Regions from separate parts of the Bacteroides sp. OM05-10AA genome, predicted to be linked through region 1. Evidence: riboswitches for the same ligand, from Rfam matches in the RefSeq annotation. Region 1 holds a riboswitch; the other holds the start of a gene.
The links. A riboswitch is a leader RNA that binds a small molecule or an ion and turns the genes downstream of it on or off. The one in region 1 is predicted to bind thiamine pyrophosphate.

Region 1 (8,103 bases):
TGCAGATATCGTTAATCAGGTAGCGGGTGGCAAAGTTATCACAGCCGTCGACTACTATATCATATTCCTGAATGATATGATAAGCATTTTCTTTCGTCAACCGGGTAGAGTAGGGATGTATTCTGATCTCGTTGTTGAGAGCGGAGAGCCGTTCCGCTGCACAGATAGCTTTCGGTTTACCCAATTCTTTTTCGGAATAGAGAACTTGTCGTTGCAGGTTAGTGATGCTTACCAAATCGTCATCTACCAGTCCGAGACATCCCACACCGGCGCCTGCCAGGTAGAGAGCGATGGGAGAGCCTAGCCCTCCCACACCTACAATAAGCACTTTGGCTTCCTGCAGTTTCTTCTGACCTTCTTCTCCGATTTCGGGAAGTATGATTTGTCTATCGTACCGCATCTGCCTATCTTTTAAAATCAAAAGACTGATCCCAATCTTTCCAAACCGGTTCGCGCCCCAGTTTCTTCAAGTCACGTTCCACTTCAACCGCCTTTCGCTCGTCACTTACGTGAAATTGTTCCAGGGTTTGAGGATAACTGTAATATCCTCCCGGTTCAGTTTTACTCTCCGCACTCATGGTTGTAACACCGAGCGTTGCCATGTGATTTCGGATTTCTGCACTTTCACGGGTGGAATAGGAGATATCTACGTCGTGGTCGAAGATTCGCATAGCGAATGTAAGTTGAGCCAGTTCCCGGTCGTTCATGACTACATTCGGTTGGAATCCGCCATTTTCAGACGGACGCATGCGCGGGAAATTTACGCTGTATTTTGTTTTCCAGTAATGCTTCTGCAGATAACGCAGGTGATAAGCCATCATCGTTACGTCTGTCCGCCATTCTTCCAGACCGATCAGGACACCCATACCAATCTTATGTACACCTGCCTGTCCCATGCGGTCGAAGCCATCTACACGCCATTCGAATTTAGACTTCATGCCTCTCGGATGATATGTCTTGTAATTTGCTTTATGGTAAGTCTCTTGAAAACAGATCACTCCATTCAGACCATGATTAGTCAGTTCCTGATATTCTTCTGCTTTAAGGGGCATTACTTCAATTTGCAGGTTGCTGAAATAAGGTTTTGCCAAATCCAGCGCCCGGGCAATGTAGGGAACACCTGCTGCGGCCGGGTTTTCACCGGTTACGAGCAGTAGATTTTCAAAAGGAGCCAGTCGTTTGATGGCTTTGTATTCGTTGACAATCTCTTCCTCTGTCAGTATCGTTCTCTTCAGCGGATTGCTGATGTGGAAACCGCAATAGACACAGGAGTTGGTACATGAATTAGTCAGGTAGAGCGGTACGAACATGGAGATAGTCTTACCGAACCGTTCCATCGTATATTTCTGACTAAGGCGTGCCATCACTTCCAGATAAGGAGTGGCGGCAGGTGAAATCAGCGCCATAAAGTCGTTGACATCCAGATGCTCTTTTTTACCCAATGCACGGCGTACGTCGGCATCTGTTTTGGAATAGATGGCTTTTGTCGTCTCTTCCCAGGATATTTTTTCTAATTCGTCGGAGAACATTCTTATTAAATTGAGAATTGAAAATTAAAAATTGAAAATTGAAATGAGGGGAGGGCAGGTTCGGTCAGTGGGCTGACTTTCTGTTTCTCCCCACTCATTATTTGTTGGTTTTAGCGCTTTTCTTTAAATCGCGTGACAGTCTCATTGCACAGAAATTAGGTCCGCACATCGTACAATATTCTCCATCGATATGATGTCCTGCACGGAAATAGGTCTGCGCCCGTTCCGGGTCGAGAGACAGGTCGAACTGATCTTTCCAGCGGAACTCATAGCGAGCTTTACTCAATGCGTTGTCCCGTACCTGTGCACCCGGGTGTCCTTTTGCCAGGTCAGCGGCATGAGCGGCTATCTTGTAGGTAATGACTCCTACGCGTACATCCTCTTTGTCGGGTAAGGCAAGGTGTTCTTTCGGAGTGACATAACAAAGCATAGCCGTACCCAGCCATCCGATTTGTGCGGCACCGATAGCAGAAGTGATATGGTCGTATCCGGGAGCAATATCCGTCACCAACGGGCCGAGTGTATAGAATGGGGCGTCATGGCATTTTTCAATCTGACGTTCCATGTTCTCTTTGATTTTATGCATCGGAACGTGTCCGGGGCCTTCAATAAATGCCTGAACATTCTTATCCCAGGCACGAAGCACTAATTCTCCCATGGTGTCCAGTTCGGCAAACTGTGCTTCATCGTTCGCATCGTAGATGGAACCCGGACGAAGTCCGTCGCCTAAAGAAACGGCTACATCATATTGTGCCAGGATATCACAAATATCATCAAAGTGATCGTATAAGAAACTTTCCTGATCGTGTACGAGACACCATTTACTCATTATGCTTCCTCCACGGCTGACAATACCGCACAACCGCTTATCGGCAAGATGAACATTATGGCGGCGGATCCCTGCATGAATGGTGAAGTAATCTACACCTTGTTCGCATTGTTCAATCAATGTATCCCGGTAGATTTCCCAGGTGAGGTCTTCCACTATGCCGTTCACCTTTTCAAGTGCCTGATAAATAGGAACCGTGCCGACGGGTACGGGACAATTACGGATAATCCATTCGCGTGTTTCATGGATATTTTCTCCTGTGGAAAGATCCATCAAGGTATCGCCACCCCATTTGCAGCTCCACAATGCTTTCTCCACTTCTTCATCTATGCTTGAGGTAGTAGCTGAATTTCCGATATTCGTATTGATTTTCACAAGGAAGTTGCGTCCGATAATCATCGGTTCAGCTTCCGGGTGGTTGATATTGGCCGGTAATACAGCACGTCCCTCTGCAATCTCCTGACGGACAAATTCTGGAGTAATGTGGGTCTTAATTCCCAATTCCTCGCAGTTCATGTTCTCGCGGATTGCCACATATTCCATTTCAGGGGTGATAATCCCTCTTTTGGCGTATGCCATTTGAGTGATTGCTTCTCCTTTTTTAGCGCGATAGGGCAGAGCGATGTGCTCGAAACGTAAGTGATCGAGACTTTTATCGTCTCTTCTCATTTGTCCGTATTCCGAAGTAATTTCGGGAAGTTGTTCCACATCACCACGGCCTACAATCCATTCTTCACGCATACGGGGCAGTCCTTTTTTAAGATCAATGCTCATATCTGCATCGCTGAACGGTCCGCTGGTATCATATACATATATCTCCGGGTTCGGTGTTGCTATCTTTTCTTCGCCTTCAAAGCTGACACTGGGCACTTGTTCCACTTTCCGCATCGCTACACGGATATTCGGATAAAGTTTACCGGGTAAATAGATTTTCTGCGAGCGGGGGAATTTTACTTTTTGTTCCATAGTTTATTCGTTTTTAATCAAGAAAAGCCGTTAGAGGTGAACTTGCTTCTGCCACGAAGTCGACGGCTTGTAACCCTAATCCTGCTTCGTAAGCCTGTCTTCCGGCTTCTGTAGCCGCTTTGAATGCTTTTGCCATTTCTACCGGATTTCCGGCAACGGCTATTGCGGTATTAACTAATACAGCGGAAGCTCCCAGTTCCATTGCTTCGGCAGCATGACTGGGTGCACCGATGCCTGCATCTACGACTACCGGGATACCTGCCTGTTCGATAATGATTTGCAGGAATTCTTTGGTCTGCAATCCTTTATTGGTACCGATTGGTGCACCGAGCGGCATAACAGTAGCTGCGCCCGCTTCTTCCAGACGTTTGCAGAGTACAGGGTCAGCCTGACAATAAGGCAATACGATAAAACCCAGTTTTACCAGTTCTTCCGTAGCTTTCAGTGTCTCGATAGAGTCAGGGAGCAGATAGCGTGGGTCCGGGTGAATTTCCAGTTTCAGCCAATTTGTTCCAAAGGCTTCGCGAGCCAGTTGTGCTGCAAAAACAGCCTCTTCTGCATTACGTACACCGGAAGTATTGGGCAATAGCTGAATATTCGGATGAATAATATGTTTCAGCATGTCATCCTCTTTGTTGTCCATGTCGATTCGTTTCATGGCAACAGTAACCATTTCCGTGCCTGAAGCCAGAATAGCTTGTTCCATTACTTCATTGGAATTGAATTTTCCTGTTCCCAGGAAAAGACGGGAGTTAAATTCGCGTCCCGCAATTACTAACTTTTCCATTCTCTATATTTTAGTTGATTATTTAAATGCTAATTTTGCAGACAATTATAGAAACGCAGATTAACGCAAATTTTCGCAAAAAATTAAGTTCTCCAACATAGCGTAGCCCTCTAATAATCTGCGAAAATTTGCGTTAATCTGCGTTTCTATAAATTTCCATTAATCACTTTCAATGATTCTACGTGTCTCTTCTACCGGATTATCCGCTCCGAGAATGGTTCCCGATAGAGCTATCCCGTTTACTCCTGTGTGAAGTATGGCAGGAATATCCTCATAAGTGATTCCTCCAATCGCTACTACGGGGATTTCGATATTCGCCTCTTTCATCTGTGAAAGGATGGAGGAATAGCCTTCCAATCCCAGTACAGGGCTTAAATTCTTTTTGGTGGTAGTAAACCGGAAAGGACCGATGCCAAGATAATCGGCACCGGCACGATAGTGCTGTACAACATCTTCGAATGTATTTGCAGTGCCGCCGATAATGAAAGCCTCTCCAAGAATTTGGCGGGCCTGGTCGATAGGCATATCCTTTTTGCCCAGATGCACACCGTCCACTTCCAGCTTTCGCGCCAGTTCAACGTGATCGTCCAGAACCAGGATTGCTTCGTGCTCTTTACAAAGCGGTTTCAGTTGCAGGGCTACTGCCTCCACTTCTTCGAGAGGAGCCTCTTTCATGCGTAGTTGGATCCATTTGCACCCGCCTTCGAGTGCCATACGTGCCGATTCGAGGTACGAGTACCGTTCGGTCTGATGCGTGATAAATTGTAGACTGACCATTCCCTTATCCTCCGCAAGCAGCTTTGATAATCACCAGGTTATCGTTCTCATGCAATATGAAACCCTCCCATTCGGTACGGGGAATCATTTTGTTGTTTACGGCGATAGCAATGCCTTGAACCGGAAGTTCGAGCTGTGCTGTCAGTTGTGTAAGGGTAGAGTCGGGAGTAATTTCCACCTCTTTGTTGTTCACTTGTACTTTCATTGTCCTATCAGAATAAATAAGTTGAAAGTAAATACAAAGAGCGTGCTTGAATGGAAAGGCGATAAGAAGAAACACAATCCCTACGTCAGTACTAACTGCCTCAGGTTCCTAGGGTATAATCTCAGCCCCTCATGGGGCACCCCTTTGTCTTTACGGGGGCAAAGTAAGTGAAAAAGAAACAGAAAAACACTAAATCAGTCGATTTTTTTTCATTTTTCTGTTGATTCCTGTTTTTTGATAGGATGAGAAAAGATAAATCGGGCACCATTTTTGTAATTCTTGTCAATCCAGATATCACCTCCCATATATTGGATGGTCAGTTTGCAGATAGCCAGTCCCAATCCTGTACCCTGTACGAACTCATTCAGCTTTTCGAAACGTTGGAATACCAGCTCCTGTTTATCTTCGGGGATTCCGGTGCCGGTATCAGTTACCGAGAACAGCATACATTGCTTTTCTTCGTCCACTTCATAATCCAGCGTAATGCTTCCTCCGGCAGGAGTGAATTTCAAGGCGTTGTTCAGCAGATTGATAATAATCTGTTGCAGGCGCAAGGGATCTGTGTAGAGCATGTAAGGCTCTTTAGGCATTTGCAGTTTGATGTCTACATCCATTGTCTTGTTTCGGTTGGTCAGGGTAATCATATTCTGGCAATGGTTCACCAGCTCACACCATTCATATTTGAATTGCAGCTTTCCTGATTCCAGGCGTGATATATCCAGTACATCACTAATCAGTTGGAGCAGCAGATTAGAGTTGGTCTGGACAATATCTGCGTATTCTTTCAGTTCGTTATTCTGCTCTACCGAACCGATAATCAGGCTGGAGAAACCGACAATAGCATTTAGCGGAGTCCGTATCTCGTGGCTCATATTCGAAACAAAGGCACTTTTCAGCTGATTAGCTTCTTCGGCGCGCTCTTTAGCATCACGCAATTCGACTTCAGACTCTTCCAGCTTCTTTTTATCTTCCCGTAGTTGTTTCGTAGTTCTTTCAAGGTGATTCTTCAGGATTTTAGTCCGGTAATAGTAATACAGCGAAATCATTAGACTTCCTACTAATACGAGAAATATAATCAGGATGAATTGCACTTCTGTCTTATAGGCCACAAAGAACGGGATGGGCTGATTGATTACCATTGAGTTAACAGGTAACTTCTTGTTTTCAAATCCCCATTCCTTTAGTTTCTTCGCATCAAATTTATATCTGTTGGGTAAGATATTGATACTGCTGATATCAGTTTCCTTCTGGTCTAAAAAGCGGTAGGCATATTCTCCCATGCTTTGTCCCACTCCTTCATATTGCGGGACATATCCTCCGATAGCCCAGTAACCTATTGCAGTGGAAGTCATGCTGAACATAGGCAGGAGAGGATTGGCTTTGGAAAAAGCATAAACGGAGTTATTCATGTAAGTAATACCCCGGTTATCGATTCTCCAGATGCCAAGCAACATGACTGTGTTTCTGGGAAGATTGCGCAATTGACTGGCAGCCATATCGAGTGTATGGATGCGGCCATCGACGTAGGTGATAGACAACTGTGGAAAATGTTGCAGGTTTTTCTTGAACCATGCCAGTTCGGCAAGTCCGTTGTATGTGTTATCCGATACAAATACAAGGTGTTCTGTTTCCGGATAGAAATTCTGTATCATTTCAATGTCTTTTTTGATATCATATTCGTATGTGCTACAATATCTTACGTTGTATTCCTTCATGCGTTCCATTAAGTTGATGCTTTCAGGATTATAGCTTCGGATGTCGGTCGAATCCTCCGGAATACGGATACCGTTGCGTGATGCCATTGCACAGAAAACAGGAAGCTGCTTGTACTTTTCATCTTCGAGATGAAGAAAACTGCTCCATGCTTCACCACCCAGGAGAATAACTAATTTGGCTTTCGGATGTTTGTCCAGAATATCAGTTAATGTTTTTTTCCATTGATGCGCCTGCGTTAAGTCTGTTGCATTCATATTTTCTACCATGGTCGAATATCTTCCTCCCAATTGGGTGTAGGTTTCTACAAATGTGCTGATGTTATCGTAGGTATATTTAGTGTCAGAATTATAAGAGGTGATAAACAGAATTTCTTCCTCAGATTCTTCTGTGGTGGCAGCATTGCCGAAAAGGGGGAGGAAAAGGAGTACAGCAATGGAGACAATAAATCGTATTTTTTTTCTTTTATACAGTATCATAATTGTTTGTTATGTTGTTTTATTAGTTGCAAAAATACAACTAATGCATCTGATATACAATAAAAGTCTGTTCTTTTTAATCTGTAGAAAAGGTCGCTGTGAAAAACACAACGACCTTTTCCATAAGTATAGTTTAGCTTGTAAATTTAATTACATTCTTTTTTCAACCACATCCCAGTCGATGATATCCCACAGGGCGTTTACGTGGTCGGCACGGCGGTTCTGGTAATCCAGATAATAGGAGTGTTCCCAAACGTCAAATCCGAGAAGTGGTTTCAAACCGGCACGTACTGGATTGCTGCCGTTCCCCTCTTTAGTGATTTTCAGTTTACCGTCTTTATCTACGGATAGCCAAGCCCATCCTGAACCAAACAATCCGACTGCTGCTGCATTGAATTCTTTCTTGAAGTTTTCAAAGCTGCCAAAGTCACGTTTGATAGCTTCTCCCAGTTTACCGGCCGGTTCCTTCTTCGAAGGTTTCGGGGCAAATTGCAGGAAGTACAGGTTGTGGTTCAATACTTGTCCGGCGTTATTGAATATAGCTCCATCCGGTGCGGCTGCAACGATTTCTTCTACCGTTTTACCTTCATATTCTGTTCCGGGCACGAGGCTATTCAGATTATTTACATACGTTTGTAGATGCTTTCCGTAATGGAAATCTATTGTTTGCTGACTGATTACAGGTTCCAACGCATTGTTAGCGTAAGGAAGTTTAGGCATTTCGTAAGTCATGGTCATCATAATTAAAGACATTAATATAGTATTCATAATGTTACAAGTTTTAATTGGCTTGTTATACTATAATAACAGAAGCCCTT
Region 2 (8,103 bases), on a different contig from region 1:
CCCACCTACTATCGTATAGGGAGGAACATCTTTAGTAACCACTGCCCGCGACGCAATGACCGCTCCATCTCCGATATGAACTCCCGCCATGATAACAGCTTCATATCCAATCCAGACATCATTACCTATTACTATATCCCCTTTATTATCCCAGGCAGAGGTTACATCTCCTTTATCTAAATTCCATTCCTCAAAAAAGATAGGAAACGTATAATTGGATAAAGAGCCCAATGTGTGGTTTGCGCTGTTGAAAAGAAATTTGGCTCCACAAGCAATGGAACAGAATTTGCCAATTATCAATCGGTCTTTATTAATCGGATAATGATATAATACATTGTTCTTCTCAAAAAGAACAGGATCATTTACAAAGTCATTATATATTGTATAATCACCTACCATAATGGCAGGATTCTTAATCACTGTATTCAGATAAACAGTCTGGAAATCATTGGTGCGAGGATATGTTTTTGAATTCATTGTGTCAGCAGAAGAGGATTTATATTACATAGCAAATATACAAGATAAATTTCAGACTATCACACAACGAACTAAATATGTATCCCATATTGATGCTTCACTTCGGCCATCACAAACGTGCTTTCCAGTGATCCCAAGCTATCAATCGTCCCCAACACATTCAGAATAAACTCCTGATAGTATTTCATATTGGGAGCATGAATCTTCAACAGGTAATCATAACTTCCTGATATGTTATAACATTCGGTTACTTCAGGAATATCCTGTATGATCCGTGTAAACTCGGCTGCTATATCCCTGTTCAGACGTCTAAGCTTCACACTGCAGAATACGACAAATCCCTGATTCAGCTTTTCCGCATCCAACACGGCAATATACTTCTTTATATATCCTCCACTCTCCAACCGTTTAAGACGTTCAAAAACAGGAGTTGAAGAAAGGCTCACCCGTGCAGCCAGCTCTTTAGTTGTCAATCGGGCGTTTTCTTGCAAAGTACGGAGTATTTGCAAATCGACTCTATCCAGTTTATCAAAAGTATCCATAAGAAAAATATTCTTCTAAAAGGTGATTTTTAGGAATAACGCAGATACATTATTCCATATAACGGCACAAAAATAGCATTATTTTCTATATTTAAGCCATATATTGTTCGATATATCTACATCCCATAACTTTGCAAGAAAATAAAGAAAAAATATAAAACTTAAAAAACATACGATTATGGCAACAAAGAATTTACATTTCGAGACTTTACAAGTTCATGTAGGACAAGAACAAGCAGATCCGGCAACAGATGCCCGTGCAGTACCTATTTATCAGACTACCTCTTATGTATTTCACAATTCCGCTCACGCAGCCGCACGTTTCGGCCTGCAGGACCCGGGAAACATCTACGGCCGCCTGACCAACTCCACTCAAGGAGTTTTTGAACAACGCGTAGCCGCTCTTGAAGGAGGAGTAGCAGGGCTGGCAGTTGCTTCGGGTGCCGCTGCTATCACTTATGCTTTCGAGAACATCACTCGCGCAGGCGACCATATTGTAGCAGCCAAAACTATTTATGGAGGAAGTTATAACTTACTGGCTCATACCTTACCCAGCTATGGCATCACAACAACATTCGTTGATCCAAGTGATTTATCGAACTTTGAAAAAGCCATTCAGGAAAATACGAAAGCCGTATTTATCGAGACGCTGGGAAATCCGAACTCAAATATCATTGATATAGAGGCAGTAGCTGAAATAGCTCACCGCCACAAAATTCCTTTGATTATTGATAACACGTTCGGTACTCCGTATTTAATCCGCCCCATCGAACACGGAGCAGATATCGTAGTACATTCTGCAACAAAATTCATTGGCGGACACGGTTCTTCATTAGGAGGAGTTATTGTAGATTCGGGAAAATTCGACTGGGTAGCTTCCGGCAAATTTCCACAACTAACCGAACCTGATCCATGCTATCATGGCGTACGCTTCGTTGATGCAGCCGGTCCGGCTGCCTATGCCATCCGTATCCGGGCTATTCTGCTGCGCGACACAGGTGCCACCATCAGTCCATTCAACGCTTTTATCCTGTTGCAAGGTTTGGAAACTCTTTCCTTGCGCGTAGAACGCCATGTAGAAAATGCATTGAAGGTAGTGAATTTCTTAAACAATCACCCGAAAGTGAAGAAAGTGAACCATCCATCATTATCCAATCATCCTGACCATGCACTGTATCAACGTTACTTCCCGAATGGTGCCGGTTCCATTTTTACTTTCGAGGTAAAAGGCGGACAAGAAGAAGCACACCGCTTCATCGACAGTCTGGAGATTTTCTCCCTGCTTGCCAATGTTGCCGATGTGAAATCATTGGTGATCCACCCGGCAAGCACTACCCATTCACAGCTCAATGCACAGGAACTCGCCGAACAGGAGATTTATCCGGGCACCGTACGTTTATCAATTGGAACGGAACATATTGATGACCTGATTGCGGATTTGGATCAGGCGCTTGCCAAAATCTAACATTCAATCATTGAACTTTCCATGACTGCAAGATGTTATACCTATATAACATTAAAAACATTGCAGTCATGGAAAAATATTTAATACACAGCAACGAACTGCATCTGATAGACGCAGAGAAAATCCATCAAGCCGTAGAAAAGATGGTGGAATCACTCGATTTAGCCGCAGGATCAACCACTAACTTCGATCTCTATCAGGTTGTGGAAAACTACTTTAAAGATCTCGAGAAAAGGAGAAAAATTAATCATGTACTGGGAATCAAAGAAGATAGATATGAACTAGCCGAAGATTTCGGTATAAAATAAAAAAGAGATTTATTCAATCACACCAGACAAGTTTTCCCAAAAATAAGGGAGTTGCACGTTAAGTACAACTCCCTTATTTTTTGAATTATCAGAATATAACAATCAATTTCCCTGATGCACAGTAAGCTGTGGGAAAGGAAAGTTGATACCTTTTTCATTGAAGGTTTCGTAAATTGCTTTATTGGTATCGAAATAAACACCCCAATAATCTCCGCTATTTACCCATACACGTACCACCACATTCACACTGCTGGCATCCAGCGCATGAAGAGCTATAAACGGAGCAGGTTCATTCAAGATACGTTTATCGGCAGCCAGAATATCACGAACAATTTGCTGAACCTTATTGAAATCTTCTCCATAATCTATACCAATAATCCATTCTACACGGCGGGTTTCCTGATGACTGTAGTTGGTCACTACTCCACTGCTCAATGAACCATTTGGAATATAAATCAATTTGTTGTCCGAAGTAGTAAGGATGGTATGAAATATCTGGATCTCTTTTACTGTACCGGCTGAACCTTGCTGTGTTTCTATCCAGTCACCAACCTTATAAGGTTTGAACAAAAGAATAACCAATCCCCCGGCAAAGTTCTGCAAATTGCCGGACAAAGCCATACCGACAGCCACACCGGCAGAAGCCAATAAAGCCGCAAACGAAGTTGTTTCAACTCCCAAGGCGCCGACAACAGAAATAATTAAAAGGATTGTCAACAGAATATTTACCAGACTTCTAACGAAAGTTTTGATACTAACATCCACCTTTCGTTTATCCAACAGACGTCTTATAAACTTGTTGAGCAACGAGATAAGGAAACGTCCGACAATAAAGACGATGACCGCAATCAGTATACGTTCTCCGGCACGAATACCGAAGTCTATCAGTTGTTGAGTAATCAGCGAAAGTTTATCCAATCCGTCAGCATTGGCAATCGCTTCTTCCATTAATTTATCTGCGGCCACTTGCACAGAATCCGCAGCTTGTGTTGCTTGCAATAATAGTAGCATAATTAAAATATATATTAAGTGAATAAATTGCTGTTTTGCTATTTCAACAATCTACAAAGTTATATTGTTTTTAGCGAATCTAAAAGTTTTTTTTGCTTTCCTCCTGCAAAAGCTGTATTTTTGTAACCGATTCACTGGTAGGGGTGCCTTAACATGACGGGCTGAGAACATACCCATAGAATCTGATCCGGGTAATGCCGGCGTAGAGAACTAATTAGTAAGCAAAAATGAAAAGAATTGTATGGATGGCCGTCGCCTTATTGGGCGCAGGCATCACTGTTCATGCACAGACGAGTGCAAAGGACAGTATGAGAGTAGTAAACCTGCAAGAGGTGCAGGTAGTATCCACACGTGCCACAGCCAAAACTCCCGTGGCATTCACCAATATAGGTAAAGCAGAACTCAAAAAGGTAAACTTCGGACAGGATATCCCCTATCTGCTAAGTATGACTCCTTCCACATTGACCACATCGGATGCAGGAGCCGGTATCGGTTATACGACACTTCGCGTACGTGGAACCGATGGCACACGAATCAACATCACAGTAAATGGCATACCGATGAACGATGCCGAAAGCCATAACCTGTTCTGGGTGAATATGCCCGACTTTTCTTCTTCCGTAAAAGATATGCAGGTGCAACGCGGAGCAGGTACATCGACGAACGGAGCAGGTGCTTTCGGAGCCAGTGTCAATATGCAAACCGAAGGTGCATCTATGAAACCATACGCCGAATTCAATGGTTCATACGGTTCGTTCAATACACACAAGGAAACAGTGAAAGTGGGAACCGGCTTACTCAATAACCACTGGACGTTTGACGCCCGCCTTTCCAATATCGGTACGGACGGATACATAGACCGTGCTTCGGTGGACTTGAACTCTTACTACCTGCAAGGAGGTTATTTTGCAGAAAACACCTCTGTGAAACTGATTGCATTTGCCGGAAAAGAAAAGACATATCATGCTTGGGGATATGCAACAAAAGAGCAAATGGAAGAATTCGGCAGACGTTACAATCCTTGCGGGGAAATGTACACCGATGCCAACGGCAAAAAACATTATTATGACGACCAAACAGATAATTACCTGCAAAAGAATTATCAACTTCTCTTCAATCATACTTTCTCAACGGCTTGGAACCTAAACGTTGCCTTACATTATACCAAAGGTGACGGTTATTACGAAGAGTACAAAGACGGCAGATACCTGATAGAATATGGATTAAAGCCATTTACAATAGATGGAACCGAAGTAGCTAAAAGCGATTTAGTCCGTCAAAAGAAGATGGATAATAAATTCGGCGGCGGTGTTTTTTCTCTCAATTACACAGCCAACAGGTTAAGTGCATCCCTGGGCGGCGGATTAAATCAATACCGGGGCAATAACTTCGGAAGAGTTCCCTGGGTGAAAAACTATGTAGGTTCTCTATCTCCCGACCATGAATATTACCGCAATAAATCCAAGAAGACCGATGGAAATATTTATCTGAAAGCGAACTACGATCTTACTAAAGGACTAAGTGCTTATGCCGATCTCCAGTATCGCCACATCAACTATACCATCGACGGAAACAATGATAAATATGACTGGAGCAAGAATGCCCTGCGTCCACTGGCAGTAGATAAAAAGTTCGATTTCTTTAACCCGAAAGTAGGATTAAACTGGAACATCACTTCCAACCATCGTGTCTATGCCTCTTTCTCGGTTGCTCAAAAAGAGCCGACAAGAAACAATTATACGAATGGTGATCCGGACTCGTACCCCAAAGCAGAAAAGCTGCTCGACTATGAAGCAGGATATACCTTTGCCAACCAATGGCTGACAGCAGGTGCAAACTTCTACTACATGGACTATACCGACCAACTGGTTCTGACCGGAGCCTTAAACGATATAGGTGAAGCACTGACCGAAAACGTGCCGGACAGTTATCGCATGGGAATCGAAATCATGCTGGGAATCAAACCGTGCAAATGGTTTCAATGGGATATCAACGCTACATGGAGCAAAAACCGTATTCAGGATTTCGTAGAGAGCCTGCCGGGCTACCACTATAATAACGACGGTAGCTCTACTTCTCTCCCAACTATTCAGATAAAGCATAAAGACACTCACATTGCTTTCTCACCGGACTTCTTACTCAACAATCGTTTCTCATTCAAATCTAAGGGATTCGAAGCTGCCCTGCAATCACAGTTCGTAAGCAAACAGTATATGACAAACGCAGAAGTTGAAGAACTGACTCTTGATAAGTATTTTGTCAGCAACCTCAATCTGGCGTACAGCTTCCGTCCCAAGAAAGTACTGAAAGAAGTCACCGTAGGATTTACTGTATACAATTTGTTTAATGAAAAATATGAAAACAACGGCTGGGCATCAAGTGACTACACCGATACACTGGAAAATCGGGGAAACTATGCCGGATATGCTGCACAAGCAGGAACAAACGTTATGGGACATGTTTCTTTCCGCTTTTAATCACACAGAGTTATGGAATTGAATTTTCTGGAAATATTCGGTACGATTGTCGGGCTGGTCTACCTTTGGTTAGAGTACCGGGCAAGTATCTACCTTTGGATAGCGGGTATTGTGATGCCTGCCATCTACATCTTCGTATATTACAAAGCCGGATTGTATGCTGACTTTGGCATCAATATCTACTACTTGATAGCTGCCATCTACGGCTGGTTCTTCTGGATATGGGGACACAGAAAAAAGAAAGGCCAATTGACGACAGCAGATGCTTCAATCGGTGCCCCCCCTAAAGGTCTTCCTATCGTACATACTCCGGGAAAATGTTACTTGCCTCTTTTTCTGGTATTCGTCGTTTCTTTCCTCGGCATTGCATGGATACTGATAGCATATACGGATAGCAATGTTCCCTGGCTGGACAGTTTTACTACCGCATTAAGTATTGTCGGCATGTGGATGCTGGCACGCAAATACATCGAACAATGGTTTGCTTGGATTCTTGTGGATATTGTCTGCTGCGGACTTTATATCTACAAAGACCTTTATTTTACTTCCGCTTTGTACGGACTTTACTCCATTATAGCTATCTTTGGCTACTTTAAGTGGAAAAAATTAATGAGCATACAATGAAATACGAACACTATACTCCCGAAGCCGTGATACTTGCCAATGGCGAATATCCCAGCCATCCTCTTCCCCTGCAAATGCTGGAAAATGCAGAATTTGTAGTTTGTTGTGACGGGGCAGCCAATGAATATATCCTGCGTGGGCATACTCCTGATGCAATTATTGGTGACGGGGATTCTCTTTCACCGGAATATAAAGAACTATTCTCCCTTATTGTACACCAGATAGCGGACCAAGAAACGAACGACCAAACCAAAGCCGTTCATTTCCTGCAAAAGAAAGGATTCCGGAGAATTGCCATCGTCGGAGCCACCGGCAAACGGGAAGATCATACGTTAGGAAACATCAGTCTGCTGATCGACTACATGAAAGACGGTATCGAGGTACGTACCATTACCGATTATGGTATGTTTATTCCCGCCAAAGACACGCAAACTTTCGTCTCTCATCCGGGACAGCAAGTTTCTATTTTCAATTTCGGAGCGAATGGATTGCAAGGAGAAGGATTAGTTTATCCTCTTAGTGATTTTACTAATTGGTGGCAAGGAACGCTTAATGAAGCAACAGCTAATAAGTTTACTATCCATTGTACGGGAGAGTATTTAGTATTCCTGACTTCCATGTAAGCCATATAAAACGTTTAAAAGATAACTTGACAGGATGGAAAAACAAGAGAGCGAAATTCAATACTTCACCCTCTTGTTCAAAAATACAAATAAGACCAGCTATTTTACTTCCCAGTAAATTTTATAAGTCTTAGTAAAATTAGAATTAAGTCCCTTTCTCACTTGGGTTATTGTTAAATTAGGTTCATTCTCCCGTTCACCCCAATAATAAGTATATTTGTTATTCCATTGAGCAGTTGTTTCAGTAGACAAGAACTCAAAAGCCCTTGTAGCATAAAAGTCAAACAATCCCCAAATAACTTCCGAATCATGCATGAACCATTCCCATTGATACATGCCGGATATAAAACCATCCAAGTCTACTGAACTGATATTATCATCATCGCTAAAATAACTAAATGTATGAGAATTATCACCATATAAGGAGGTTATATGACCACTTACATATGTTGGCGTCCAACTCTGATTCGTCGATCCACGCTGATATACTAATTTAGAAAGTTTCTTATTGGAATTATAAGTGAACGTACTCAATCCATCATTTGCATCCGTCCCGTTCCACATCTTTGTCAGATA

Region 2: it holds a riboswitch for thiamine pyrophosphate, as region 1 does, so the genes downstream of both, DXB58_RS11110 (TonB-dependent receptor) here and thiS (sulfur carrier protein ThiS) in region 1, are expected to answer to the same signal.

What each region holds. Positions count from the first base shown of each region.
Region 1 covers NZ_QSUR01000010.1:1,854-9,956, reverse strand. Annotated here, with positions in the region: gene DXB58_RS09435 (HesA/MoeB/ThiF family protein) at 1-400, opposite strand, end outside; gene thiH (2-iminoacetate synthase ThiH) at 405-1,529, opposite strand; gene thiC (phosphomethylpyrimidine synthase ThiC) at 1,627-3,324, opposite strand; gene DXB58_RS09420 (thiazole synthase) at 3,338-4,111, opposite strand; gene DXB58_RS09415 (thiamine phosphate synthase) at 4,271-4,888, opposite strand; gene thiS (sulfur carrier protein ThiS) at 4,893-5,093, opposite strand; TPP riboswitch at 5,154-5,247, opposite strand; gene DXB58_RS09405 (HAMP domain-containing sensor histidine kinase) at 5,303-7,285, opposite strand; gene DXB58_RS09400 (superoxide dismutase) at 7,436-8,053, opposite strand.
Region 2 covers NZ_QSUR01000011.1:153,927-162,029, forward strand. Annotated here, with positions in the region: gene DXB58_RS11085 (CatB-related O-acetyltransferase) at 1-477, opposite strand, end outside; gene DXB58_RS11090 (Lrp/AsnC family transcriptional regulator) at 549-1,019, opposite strand; gene DXB58_RS11095 (O-acetylhomoserine aminocarboxypropyltransferase/cysteine synthase family protein) at 1,198-2,484, shown strand; gene DXB58_RS11100 (hypothetical protein) at 2,553-2,792, shown strand; gene DXB58_RS11105 (mechanosensitive ion channel family protein) at 2,895-3,803, opposite strand; TPP riboswitch at 3,933-4,029, shown strand; gene DXB58_RS11110 (TonB-dependent receptor) at 4,031-6,280, shown strand; gene pnuC (nicotinamide riboside transporter PnuC) at 6,293-6,904, shown strand; gene DXB58_RS11120 (thiamine diphosphokinase) at 6,901-7,527, shown strand; gene DXB58_RS11125 (hypothetical protein) at 7,627-8,103, opposite strand, start outside.